Regions from separate parts of the Marinobacter sediminum genome, predicted to be linked through region 1. Evidence: predicted binding sites of a transcription regulator. Region 1 holds the regulator's gene; each other region holds the start of a gene.
The links. Region 1 encodes FliA, which starts transcription of late flagellar genes. Its sites were predicted from a motif close to CTAAAGTTTNNNNNNNNNNNGCCGNTAA; they were not measured.
Positions count from the first base shown of each region.

Region 2: KFJ24_RS08745 (flagellar protein MotY) is a predicted target of FliA. The motif match lies at 1,736-1,763, and genes of this name have one in related genera.
Region 3: KFJ24_RS16930 (methyl-accepting chemotaxis protein) is a predicted target of FliA. The motif match lies at 1,311-1,338, and genes of this name have one in related genera.
Region 4: KFJ24_RS10315 (methyl-accepting chemotaxis protein) is a predicted target of FliA. The motif match lies at 1,628-1,655, and genes of this name have one in related genera.

Region 1 covers NZ_JAGTWY010000001.1:725,972-729,345, reverse strand. Annotated here, with positions in the region: gene KFJ24_RS03555 (protein phosphatase CheZ) at 1-550, opposite strand, end outside; gene cheY (chemotaxis response regulator CheY) at 571-954, opposite strand; gene KFJ24_RS03545 (RNA polymerase sigma factor FliA) at 1,117-1,860, opposite strand; gene KFJ24_RS03540 (MinD/ParA family protein) at 1,892-2,704, opposite strand; gene flhF (flagellar biosynthesis protein FlhF) at 2,808-3,374, opposite strand, start outside.
Region 2 covers NZ_JAGTWY010000001.1:1,835,967-1,839,340, forward strand. Annotated here, with positions in the region: gene KFJ24_RS08740 (histone deacetylase family protein) at 1-763, shown strand, start outside; gene KFJ24_RS08745 (flagellar protein MotY) at 775-1,692, opposite strand; gene pyrC (dihydroorotase) at 1,855-2,886, shown strand; gene rnt (ribonuclease T) at 2,928-3,374, shown strand, end outside.
Region 3 covers NZ_JAGTWY010000001.1:3,623,524-3,626,897, forward strand. Annotated here, with positions in the region: gene KFJ24_RS16925 (CHAD domain-containing protein) at 1-1,264, opposite strand, end outside; gene KFJ24_RS16930 (methyl-accepting chemotaxis protein) at 1,495-3,171, shown strand.
Region 4 covers NZ_JAGTWY010000001.1:2,170,710-2,174,083, forward strand. Annotated here, with positions in the region: gene KFJ24_RS10305 (hypothetical protein) at 147-812, shown strand; gene KFJ24_RS10310 (TSUP family transporter) at 826-1,602, opposite strand; gene KFJ24_RS10315 (methyl-accepting chemotaxis protein) at 1,708-3,374, shown strand, end outside.

The sequences.
Region 1 (3,374 bases):
TAAGATCCTGGAAATCCTGGGCCATGAGAATCTCGGAGAGATTGTTGTAAATGGTGTCGGCATCGGTCGTCAGGCTGCCAAAGAAGCGATCAATGCGGCCATACAATTCCCGGAACTCCGCCGGCTGCATTTCCCGACGCCTCAGACGCTGCCATTCATCCCGCAGAGCTACTGCCTCGTCTCGAACGGTATGAGCCACCGGCATGGTCTCTTCCACCAGGTCCATGGTCCGATTAGCGGCCTGGCTGGTCATCTGAACCACGTATTCAAGACGATCAGAGGCATCTGTCATTTTTGACAGTGCTTCCTTTTGTTCGGCATTACGGGGGTCTACCTGGAAGTTTCGGATTGCCTCATGAAGGCTGCGCGTCAGCCGGCCGACTTCGCGATAGAGACTCTGATCCCTGACCTCGCTCAAGTCATTAATCAGGGTCATGGCCCTGGCGTAATCGCCGGCCTGAACGCTTTCAGACAGGTCCGCAGCCTGACGCTGGAGCTTTTCGGTTACCTCTGGTTCAAGGCCCTGATGGTTCTTGTTACTATCGCTCATTAGAGCCATCCGATCTCTGATTACTGAATACGTTCAAAGATTTTCTCGATCTTTTCCTTGAGAACCGCCGCCGTGAACGGTTTAACAACATAGCCGTTCACACCGGCCTGGGCCGCCGCTACGATCTGGTCCCGCTTGGCCTCGGCTGTCACCATAAGCACTGGCAGGGTTTTCAGATCTTCATCGGCACGAACCGCTTTCAGCAAATCGAAACCAGACATACCCGGCATGTTCCAGTCGGTCACCAGAAAATCATACTTGCCACTTTTCAGCATCGGCAGTGCCGTATTGCCGTCGTCCGCCTCGTCGGTATTGCTGAAGCCGAGATCGCGCAACAGGTTCTTGATGATCCGTCGCATCGTGGAAAAGTCGTCCACGATGAGAATTTTCATGTTCTTGTCCAATGGGACCTCCAGTTAGTAACACCCGGAATTCGTTTGACCTTTGTGCTTGAAATCTAGCCAGGCCGCTGTTTTAAACGCTTATTGTCTGATGTTTGTTGTGGTTGTAAAGCATCGGTTACCAAAAACTACAGACAACCATGGTCCGGACACATCAACCGTCGCCTAAGCGCCTGACTCCTGACGCCAGCCGGACAGACGCCCGCGTAATCGCAATGCGGCCTGACTGTGAATCTGGCTGACCCTGCTTTCACTCACCCCGAGCACCGCCCCGATCTCCTTGAGATTCAGCTCCTCCTGGTAATACAGGCTCAGCACCAATTTTTCCCGCTCGGGCAGATCCTCGATGGCTTCTGCCAGGTTCCGCCGAAAAGCACCCGAAGTCAGATCATCCAGCGGATTATCACTGGCCTCTGTCTCTTCTATCGGCAGTTCTCCGGATTCATTGAGCTCATCAAGGCTAAAAAGTCGTCCACTGTTGGCATCAGAAAGCGAGGAATGATACTCGGAAAGGTCGAGACCTAACTCTTCGGCAACTTCCAGGTCCTGGGCTTCACGGCCAAGACGGTCTTCAACCGTTTTAATTGCCTGGGAAATTCGGCGGGCGTTGCGGTGAACGGATCGGGGCACCCAGTCGCCCTTGCGGATCTCATCCACCATGGCGCCCCGTATCCTGATACCGGCATAGGTTTCAAACGTAGCACCTTTGGCGGAACTATAACGCTGTGCGGCCTCCAGCAGTCCGATCATTCCGGCCTGCATCAGGTCCTCCAGTTGCACAGACGCCGGCAACCTTGCCATGAGGTGCAGGGCAATCTTCTTGACTAGCGGGGCGTGCTCCTCGACAAGTAGAGAAGCACTTTTCGCGCCTGACTGCTGGTAGATTCCCAGGTTTTTCGTCAATGTCATGTATCCGGTTTTGTTTTTGACTGGATCAGATTCAGACTTCGACGAGCCGCTCCACAAAAAATTCGAGATGCCCGCGGGGAGAGGATGGCAGTGGCCAGTTGTCGACTTTTTCTGCGAGCGCTTTGATTGCCAACGATGCTTTTGCTCGGGGATAAGCATCCAGGACGGCACGCTGACGTTGTACCGCTTTTTTGACAGCTTCGTCAAAAGGGACCATGCCCACGTATTGTAATGCCACATCCAGAAAACGCTCGGTGACCCGAGTCAGTTTTTCAAAAAGATGACGGCCTTCCTGCTCGTTTCGGACCTGATTGGCCAGAATACGGAACCGGTTGGTGCCGTAATCCCGGTTCATGAGCTTGATCAATGCATAGGCATCCGTGATGGACGTAGGCTCGTCACACACCACCAGCAATAGTTCCTGGGAAGCCCTGAGAAAGCTGACAACCGATTCCGAAATGCCGGCGGCGGTATCAACGATCAGGACATCTATCTGATCCCCCAGTTCGCTGAATGCGTTGATCAGGCCGGCATGCTCCATAGGGCTGAGCTGGGTCATGCGCTGGGTACCCGAGGAAGCGGGAACAATCTTTATGCCGCCCGGGCCATTAACCAAAACATCCTTGAGGTCGCACTCTCCGGCCAGCACATCAGAAAGGTTTCTGTTTGCGGTTATACCGAGCAGCACGTCAATATTCGCGAGACCCAGATCGGCGTCCAGCAACACCACTCGACGGCCTTTCTCGGCCAGGGCGATTCCAAGGTTGACCGACACGTTACTCTTGCCGACTCCCCCTTTTCCGCCGGAAACTGCTATCACCTGTACCGGACGTGCTCTGCTCATACTGAATCTTTTCTCTCACCAGTTTTGCCGGGGCTCGCTGTATCAGAACGAAGCCGGATTTATACACCGTATACTCCGTCATCCGATGACAGCCTTCAATAGGTCAGGCCCCTTCTGCGACCGCCTGTTGTTGCTGGAGTTTTTTCAGCCGCTCCACGGCCAGCCGCACCAACGGAATGGCTTCAGCATGGTGCAAATCCTCGGGAATCTTTTGTCCATCGGTGTAATAGGCCACCGGTAAACCGGTCTCCATAACGAACCCGAGAGACTCTCCGAGCGTCAGGGCTTCGTCAATTTTTGTCATCACGCAGCCCGCAAGATTAGCCATCTTATAGCAATGCCAGACGGATTTCATGATGCGCGGCTGACTGGTGGCCGAAACCACAAGATGGGTCCGAATATTGTGGTGACTGCGAGCCAGTTCAGCCAGTTGTTCCTGGTAGCCCTTGTCAGAACTGGTCAGGCCGGCAGTATCGATCAGAACAAGATGGCGATCGGACAGCTCGTCCAGAATATCGTCCAGGGAATGACTCTCATCCACGACCCTTACCGGGACATTAAGGATACGACCAAACACAAACAGTTGCTCGTGTGCGGCAACGCGGTATCTGTCGGTTGTCACCAGAACCAGCGAATCGGAACCATGACGCAACACATGACGGGCCGCCAG
Region 2 (3,374 bases), 1.1 Mb from region 1:
TCAATTGCTGTCGGTTCACCCGGAAAAATACCTGCAGCAACTCGATCTCATGGAGCCGACTCGCGGCCGAGTATTCACCGACCCGGATACAGCCCTGATGCCGGACACGCTCCGCGCCGCCCGACTCGCAGCCGGCGCAAACATTCAGGCTGTGGATATGGTCATGAGCAGCCAGGTCACCAATGCTTTTATCTGCGCCCGGCCTCCCGGCCACCATGCAGAGCGCAGCAAATCCATGGGATTCTGCTTTTATAACAACGTTGCACTGGCAGCCATGCGTGCCCTGAACTTCCACCACCTGGAGCGGGTTGCCATCATTGATTTTGATGTACACCAGGGCAATGGCACTGTTGATATTGTCAGTGGTGACGAGCGCATTCTCATGTGCTCCAGCTTCCAGCACCCTTTCTATCCACACTCCCACGTGCACCGGCAGGCGGACAATATCGTCAATGCACCTATTGAAGCCGGATGTTCGGCTCTCGATTATCGAAAAGCGATAGAAGCAGCCTGGGTAAAAAAACTTCAGGACTTCAAACCACAGGTCATTCTGATCTCAGCCGGATTTGACAGCCACAAGCTGGACCCGATGGCAGAGCTGAATCTGGAAACAGAAGACTATCGCTGGCTGACAGAGATGGTCACCAATATTGCCAGTGATTATTCCAATGACCGGATCATCTCAACCCTGGAAGGAGGCTATCACCTGAAAGCTCTGGCGGAGAGTGTGACAGCTCATCTGGAAGTGCTGAACGCCGTCTAGTTGAGCCGGTATCAGCCCGCGGACTCACCACCATAGCCGTTGGCTTGCTGGAACTCTGGCCTCTCACCTTCCCGCTGAAGGCGAATGGTGGTACGCCGGTTGTCAGCAGGGCGGCGTGAGACCGGGAATTGATCGCCGTGGGCACGAACAATAATCAGGTTTTCAGGAATACCCCGCGCTTTAAGGTAGCCAGCAACAACATTGGCACGATCTTCCGATAAAGCACGGTTATCAATTCGGCTTCCCAAACGGTCACTATGACCATCCACGAAGATGCGTTCGACCGTGGAGTCTGCCAGTACGAAGGTCACAATGTTGTCCAGGAGCTTGCGATCCGCCCCGGAAAGACTGGCACTGCCGCTGTTAAAGGGGATGCGGGAACGGCGAATCTGATCATAGTTCACCGGCAGAAGGTTAGCTGTGCAGGCACGATAGCGCTCGAACTGACCGGAAAAGTTAATATTTGATACCTGAACCCTCACAGGGCTGCCATCAAACCAGGATTCTCGGGTGACCGTAGGCCTCATGCCCTCAAGCAGTCCCTGGGCAAGAACCATCGCCTGACGGGTATCCAGAAGCACCGGTCGGTTACCGTCAGAAACGTTCACAGAGCCAAGGGGTCTGGGCACAACACCGGGTCGCCAGGCTGGCGCCTCAACAACCAGAGAACCACGACCGGGCCGCATCATCGGGTGGTCTGATTCCAGGAAGAAAGACAGGCTCTCTCCGGCCTGGTGCCGGAACACTGCCTTGCCATAGCCGGGAACTTCATGCACCAGTGAACACTCGAAAATGGATTCAGCCAGATACCACTGACTGTTTTCAATGCCCGCACCATAGCTTGCCGCGTGTCCGAGAAGCGGCACGCCGGAGACCAGCGCCAACGCGCCCAGCAGGCTCAGTGTGTGTTTGTGAAGGCTGAATGCCATAACAGGTTACCAATGTGTCCGGAGACTTCAGGTGTTTCAATTTATAACGGCCAAGCGGTCTGGTTCTTTAGGCCGGTATACAAAAACAAACATTCACGCCTTCTGATATAATTCGCAAAATTTTCAGGGCCGAGGCCCACCGATGGCATTGCGGAAACATCCATGACCGATCAGCTCACCCTTACCCGCCCGGACGACTGGCACCTGCACGTTCGTGATGAAGACATTCTCACGAGTGTGGTACCCGCTACTGCCGCCTGTTTCGGGCGCGCGATCATCATGCCCAACCTGGTGCCGCCGGTGACCACCACCGCGGAAGCGACAGCCTACCGGGAGCGAATCCTGGCAGCCGCCACAGGCACCGAGTTCCAGCCCCTGATGACGCTTTATCTGACCGAGAGCACAACCGCAGAAACCATTCGCGATGCCAAGGCGGCCGGTGTAGTGGCCGCCAAACTGTATCCGGCCGGTGCCACCACCAACTCTGCATCCGGTGTGAAAGATATCCGCAACATCTACCCGGTGCTGGAAGCTATGGCCGACTGCGGCATGTTGCTGCTGGTACACGGTGAAGTGACCGACCCGGATATCGACATTTTCGACCGCGAGAAGGTGTTTCTCGAAAGGGTGCTCGCCCCTACCCTGGAAGCCTTCCCGGGTCTGAAAGTAGTCCTGGAACACATTACCACAGCGGACTCAGCCGAGTTTGTACGGCAGCACAAGGGCGAAAACCTGGCGGCCACGCTGACCCCGCAACACCTGATGTATAACCGCAACCATATGCTGGTTGGCGGTATTCGCCCGCACTTATACTGCCTGCCTATCCTCAAGCGCAACCGGCATCAGCAGGCCCTGAGGGAAGCCGTCGCCAGCGGTGACAAACGCTTCTTCCTCGGCACCGATTCCGCGCCTCATGCCAAAGACCGGAAGGAAGCTGCCTGCGGCTGCGCCGGTTGCTACTCCGCCTATGGCGCCATCGGGCTATATGCAGATATTTTTGAGGAACTGGGCATTCTGGACAAACTGGAAGCCTTCGCAAGCTTCAACGGCGCGGACTTCTATGGTCTACCGAGAAATACCGACACCGTTACCCTGGTTCGGGAACCTTGGACCATGCCGGCTCAGCTGCCTCTGGCAGACGGCAACATCGTGCCACTGAAAGCGGGTGAAACCGTTAACTGGCGCCTGGCGTAAACACCCTGACTTTACATCACACGGCCACGACCGGAGTTTTAGTGACTGAAGAAAATAAAGAACCGCATCCAATGTCCCGCCGCTTTCGCGGCTTTTTGCCCGTCGTAGTTGACGTGGAAACCGCCGGATTCAACCCGGAGCGGGATGCCTTACTGGAAGTGGCCGCGGTGCTGCTGACCATGGACGACGACGGCTATCTGCACCGTGCCGAAACTCACGTACAACAGATTGATCCGTTCGAAGGTGCCAATCTGGAGCAATCGGCGCTGGATTTTACCGGCATCGACCCCTGGAACCCGGAACGGGAAGCAGTACCTGAACGGGAAGGCCTGAGCGAAATCTTCAGCCCTATCCGCAAGGCGGTAAAAAACCACGACTGCAAGCGCGCTGTACTTGTTGGCCATAATGCGACATTTGACCACAATTTTGTGTTTGCGGCCGCCATGCGCTCGGACATCAAACGTAACCCATTCCACCCGTTCTCCACA
Region 3 (3,374 bases), 2.9 Mb from region 1:
TGATCGCCGCTGGCAGAGCCTTCGGGGCGTTGTTGCGGAACTGCTCCATCAGCTCAATCTGAACGCGAAGATCCTGGAAGCCGCCGTAAAGTTTTTGCCGACCTTTCAATGTCTTAAGGCCGCCTTTCCATCCGGCCTTGTCCAGCTCCATCAGATATCGAATGCGTTTTAACAGCTTTCGCAGCCGATGTATGTCCTCGTCCGGGGATGTGACCATCAGCTCCGCGGTACGCCTGTTGAACTGTCTAATACGTTGCTCAACGACTTTTCGGATGTCTTTCGGGGTAAGTTTGCCTGCGAGTTTGTTGAATTTCCGGGAATCGATCAGGTGGTGCCAGTCGTTCATGCTGTCGTGATAGTGCTTGCCATTCAGTTTATTAACCAGCCGGGCGTGTTCTTCCTCTGCCTCGTTTTCAAAGTAGGTGTGAAGGGTGGTTCGCAGCTCTTCGTTGCCCTGGCACAGCCGTGCCAGGTCCTCGAGCAAGACGTGCAGATCCCGGAGCCGCCCAGTGGCTTTGGCATGCCGTTTCAGTTGTTTTATTGCCCGGGAGAGGAGATTGTCTCGGGTCACCTCCTGTATGGATTCGGCAATGGCCCGGCTGCGGCGGATGGCAATGCGATAATGGTGCAGGAATTCATTGTCCAGCCCGAGAATGACGCCGGGTTCCAGCTGGTTGATAACGGTGAGCTGGTGCCTGAGTGCTGCCGGAATATCCTTGGCCGGATTGTTGCCGTCGGTTTCCGCTCGTTTTTTCAGCTTGCGGGCAAAGTCGGGGTAGCTGAAGTCCTTTGGGGTAAGAAATCGATCCAGCCTGCCCTTGCCTTTTTTCAGCTCGCACCAGTGGTCCACCGGGATGTGAATGTGGATAAAGCTCGCTGTGGGGAGGTGGGCCGGCGGGTGTTTGAGCAGCCATTGGGCTAGCTCAAGGAGCGCCGGGTTGTGGCCGATTAGAGCAATCTGCTCCTCGTTTTCACGCTTTTGCAGCCAATGGACGAGCTGTTGATAGTCAAAGGTGTAGAGTTCAGGGCTTACATGGGCGCGTCCCGCAGGGAAGGTCGCCGGCAGCACCCCTGCAAGAGTCTGCTTTGCGCGTTCGGCATTGCTGGCATACAGAACGGCATCAAAGCCGCCGTTTTGGGTCAGAGCTTTGCCCAGCGGTGCCAGTTGTTTTTCACCCCTCGCATTGAGTGGGCGCTCCCGGTCACCAAGGTCCTCGTCTGCCCAGCTGGATTTGGCATGTCGGATCAGGAAGAGGTGTTTCATGTTGCTGCCTTGCTACTTGGACTTTTTGGACTTTCGTCTGAAAATGCTCAAGGTCCTTAGGGTGCAGTCGATAAGCCAACCATGTGAGAACCCATGAACAGTCACAGTGTAGTGACAGATGGTGGGGCTCGCCGTGTGAACGTCGGTAAATCTGTTTTAACAAATTGGAACAGTGCTTCTGGCGCAAGTGTATAAGCTGTCGCTCAATATCTCTCCGAGGATCCGTTGTAATGAACGTTTTGAATCATCTGCGCATTCGCACCCGGCTGCTGCTGGCCGTACTGATACCGGTACTGATTACGGCAGCGACCATCGCCTGGATTACCGTTAGCCAGATTCAGGCCGAGGGCGAGGCAGAGCTTGAGCGTATGGAAACGAACCTGCTGGACGCCCGCAAAGCAGGGCTGAAGAACCTGGTTAATACTGCCCGCGCCGTTGTGCTTCATGCCAAGAATGATCCCGCGCTTTCCGAGGAAGAGGCCAAGGAGGAAGCCGCGGCACGATTGCGTTCGATTCGTTATGATGAAACGAATTACGTGTTCGCCTATACCCGAGACGTCTATAACCTCGCTTATGCCCCGGATCCCTCGAAGGAGGGCCCCACAAATAATCCTACCGTGAGAAAGCTGATCGCTTCTCTTTACGATGCCGCTGAATCAGACGGCTTTTTCGCCTATAACTGGGCAAATCCGGCATCTGGTAACGAAGAACCAAAGGTTTCCTATTCCACCATCATTCCTGATTGGGACTGGATGATCGGCACCGGCGTCTACGTTACCAATATTGATAAGCAGGTGGCTAAAGCCAGGGCCGACATTGAAGATGAAATAGCCTCTGCCCTCGGATTTATCCTGTTGGTGACGTCGGTCATTGTGGTGATTTCATTGCTGATAGGCCTGCTGGTGGGCCGTACTGTTACCGGGCCCCTGAACACCGTGAGCAATATGATGCAGGAAATCGCCAATGGTGATGGCGATTTGCGTCAACGGCTGCCGGAAGAGGGTACCGATGAGCTTGCTGAGCTGGGCCGTCGTTTCAACGCCTTTGTCATCAAGATTCAGACCACGATTCGTGAGGTGGGTGCCACCACAGATCAGGTCGCGTCGGCCGCAGAAGAGCTGAGCCGTGTAGCCAGTGAAACCCGCGCCTCGGTTCAGGAACAGGGTTCCGAGACCGATCAGATTGCCTCTGCCATCAACGAAATGGCAGCAACCATCCAGCAGATTTCCGGAAACGCCAATGAGGTTGAAGGGGCTGCTTCCGACGCGGATCGCATGGCCCGTGAGGGCGGTGAAACCATCGCCAGCGCGCAAGGATCGGTAAATAAACTTTCCGAAGAGATTCAGGAAAGCGCCCGAAACATTGATGCGCTGGCTGAAAAATCGGACGACATTCAGCAGGTCCTGGATGTGATTCACGCGGTTACCGAGCAGACTAACCTGCTGGCCCTGAACGCGGCAATTGAGGCTGCCCGTGCTGGTGAGCATGGCCGCGGTTTTTCTGTAGTTGCCGATGAGGTTCGTCAGTTGGCGAAGCGCAGTGCCGAGTCTGCTGATCAGATTCGTGAAATGATTGACGGTTTTGTTACCGAGTCCCGCTCCGCGGTTGAACGCATGAATAAGTCCCGGGATCGGTCATCCGAGACTGTTGAGCGCATCGATCATGCAACCAGCGCTCTGGGCACCATCGAAAAATCAGTGGGACAGATCCACGATCAGGTTACCCAGATTGCGACTGCAGCAGAGCAGCAAAGCCAGGTTGCTGAAGAGATCAACCAGAACGTCGTGCGCATTGTGGATGCGGCGCAGCGTAGTGATACCGGTGTCACTCAAACCAACGAGGCGAGCCATGAGCTGGCCCGGCTGGGCGAGAGCCTGAGGGAGCTTATTGGCCAGTTCAAGGTGTGAGTCAGTAGGCCCGGCGTTGTTTTAGCAGTTGACGAAGCCGCCGGGAACGACGGGCTCTTGAGAACGCAGTTGTGACCCGGATGAGTTGCCGACGTCAGGAACAGGATTGGCACCGAGGCGTTCCCGCTTTCATCCAGAAAACAGAGACCGGTAGTGCGCCCTGTTCTTGAACGTAGAGCAAGCAATACTAATGACCCAGGTTA
Region 4 (3,374 bases), 1.4 Mb from region 1:
GAGCAACTTTTTTACAACGGTGCGCCCCACCCTCACTGTCTACTTTTTAAACATGGCACGCCGGACAGGCAACCATTCGGCAGCCACACAACAACAAAAATCTGACAGCCGGGAGAAGCTCCATGCCCGCTGCCAAGGAGGAAAACATGTCAGCATCCATCAATCACCTTGAGGAGCAGACCAGGGAATCATCCGAACTGCTCGAAGACATCATGCCATCAGCAATCACCCTCGCCATGATGCTGCGCCATAAAAAAATGGCGGCATGGCTACGCACAGAATTCGATGGTTATCAGGACAAGGAGTCCGCACCACCCTATCGCCGGGACCTACCCGGACATATCGTAGCCCGCTCCCCACAGTATGGCTGGATTCCCGCACCAGTAAACGATCAACAGGGAAAGGAATACGGCCATCTCGATCTCATTGAGGGCACAAAAGCACTGGAGAAAATCTGTGTAAACAGCAAGAAGGGAGACGGAAACCGGATACTCCTCGACAAGGAAGACATGGTGGCACTGCAAAAGCAGATCAACCTGAGCGCCGAACTGGCTATCAACCTGAGCCGCGAGGCCTACTGCCGACTGTTAAGAACGGTCAGGGGCACAATTTACCTGTGGACACAGGAATTGATGAGAAAGGGACTGGAAGGCGAACATAACCATTACAGCACTGAAGAACGGAGCCTGGTGGCCGACCAGGATGCCCCCCAACACTTCTGGCGCAAGGCAATGGAGGAGCTGGACAACCTGCCGGTTCCAGACGTGAAATCGGCCGGATTTTTCGAGCGGGTTTTTGGTCGGGCCGGTTAAGCGGCCCATTACCTCAGGCCAGAACGCTGAACATACCAATGCTGCTGACAATCAGCAGCACGGTTCCGAGCACCTGGAAAAACACCGGCGTTTCTGCCCGAAGAATACGGTCGTGGAAACGAAGGCCAATGACATGTCCTACCGCGGCGCAGGGAAGCAACCAAAGATGATGAATCAGTTGCAAATCGACGCCTGCCCATACGAATGCGCCCATTTTGATAAAAACCAGAATAAACCAGAGTGCGAACAGGGTATCCCGAAGCTTCTCTTTCGGTAGGTGCTGCGCCGCAACGGCAATGATCAGGGGAGCGCCGATCAGGGACGTACCACTGATATAACCACCCACCATGAGAAACAGCGTATCCACCGCTTTGCTGCCACTTCGGAACGGTTTGTTGACGATATAGGACACCGAATACAAGCCGACAATCACGAAGATGATGGCGCTGAGGATATCGCCAGGCATGGTTATCAGGCCAAACACCCCGACCAGCTTGGGCACGATCATGATCGCAAGAATGCGCCAGAGATAACGCCAGTCAACCGTTCCCTCTGTTTTCATGCCGGCTGAATCGGGGCGCTTCCGATTATTCATCCAAATGGTCAAAGAAGAAAACACCAGCAGGTGTACGGCAATGATCGGCAAGAAAATCAAAGGCTGGTCGAGTACCAGCAAAAGGAAGGGTAACGACAAAACAGCCCCACCGAACCCAAGCCCGGAGCGTACAAATCCACTCCAGACGAAGATAACAGCAATCAAAACATACTGGGCAATGCCGAGATCGGACATAACTTCCTTTTTTACTGAATATTGACTCCAGTTATTTGAAATAGCGCCGATATATTCAGTGAGCTACAAACTGGACGGATATTGATTAAACCCCGGAGAATAATAATGGCCCTGTCCTGGAAACAGAAGTTTACCTTCCTGATTGCAGCCACCTTCGTGGGCCTTGCTATTGCGCTAGCGGCCTCGCTGAGTGGCCTCAGCAAAGTGTCAGAAGCGTATGAAGCACGCAGCCAGGCCAGGTCCTACGAAACGGCTTCGTTGCACCTGATGAACGATTGGCTTAACGCAGATCGTCTCAGCGAAAACCTGACTCCGGATACGGTCGACTCCTTCCAGAACCAACTCGCATCGCTGGAAACACAGGCCGGCGAACTGCCAACCGCAGCGGCAAAGCTCTCAGACCCATCCATCGCCGAAACAGCGGCGGAAATCCACGATGCCGTCAACAACTATACAGAACTGCGGCGAGAGTGGCTGGGGCTGAGCCAAACACTGGGCCTGACCAACAGCAATGGTCTGAAAGCGAAAATGGCCGGTATTGTTGAGAGTGACCTCCGGGAAATCAGCATTTCCATCTTCAACGATGACATCAACATCATCGCCTCCAATTACCGGGACTACCTGGACACCTTCGACACCTCCTATGCCGAGAAAACCCGCGAAGCATTGGCTCGCATGCAGGCAGTGGTTAAAGATATGGATTGGCAGGAGATCGAAATGGGCCAATCTGTTCAGGGGTTCGCCGACGCTTTTGCGGAGTCTGACAACATCGTCAAGATCATTGCAGGTCTTGAAACCAGGCTTGAGACGATCGGGGCTGACATTCGTGCAATGATTATCAGCCAGGGTAAATCCCTTCGCACCGGCATCATTGCATCCACCAGCGCCCAGGCGGAAGAAGCCCGTACGGCGTCTTCCTGGCTTATCATTGCAACATCCGCAGCCGTTCTGATTGTGCTTATTCTTACGCTGACCGCTGCATCGCGTACCCTGGTCAGGCGTCTGAACGAAGTCGTTGAGCTGCTGACCCGCGTCGCCTCGGGTGATCTCAGCCAACGCCTCCAACCAGGCAGCAATACCAGGGACGAATTCAATCGCCTCGGCACAGCTACCAACAAAATGCTGGATGATGTCTCCAGCGTCATCGGACAGGTTGTGGAAGGCAACAGAACCCTGTCCAGCCTCCAGGGTGAGCTGGATTCCCTGGTTGTACAGCTGGGCCGAAACGGTGAACAGGTAGAGGGTGAAACCGAGCAGACAGCCACGGCCGTTCAGGAAATTTCCCACACCGCGATCGATATTGCCCAGTATACCCAGTCCGTCAACGAAGCGGCCCAGAGCGCCAACGGTGCAGCCCAGTCCGGTGCAAAGGTTGTCAAGCGCAGCGCCGACAGCATGAGTGCTCTTGCCGAGCGCATCCAGCAAACCCATGACCAGATCGGCCAGCTCAGCAAAACCGGTGAAAAGGTCAACTCCATTGTGGATGTAATTAACAGCCTGGCCGAACAGACCAACCTGCTGGCTCTGAATGCAGCCATTGAAGCAGCCCGGGCGGGCGAGGCAGGCCGAGGGTTCTCCGTAGTAGCGGATGAAGTCCGGTCACTGGCTGAAAAAACCGTATCGGCCACCAATGGCATTGCCGAAATTGTGGATTCCCTGAACCGGGAGACGTCTGCCATCACAACCATGATGAAGGAAGGGCTCCACTCTGCCGGCGAAGGCGAGAAAAGCGCCGAGGAAGCCGCACAGGCGATCGACCAGATTACCGGCTC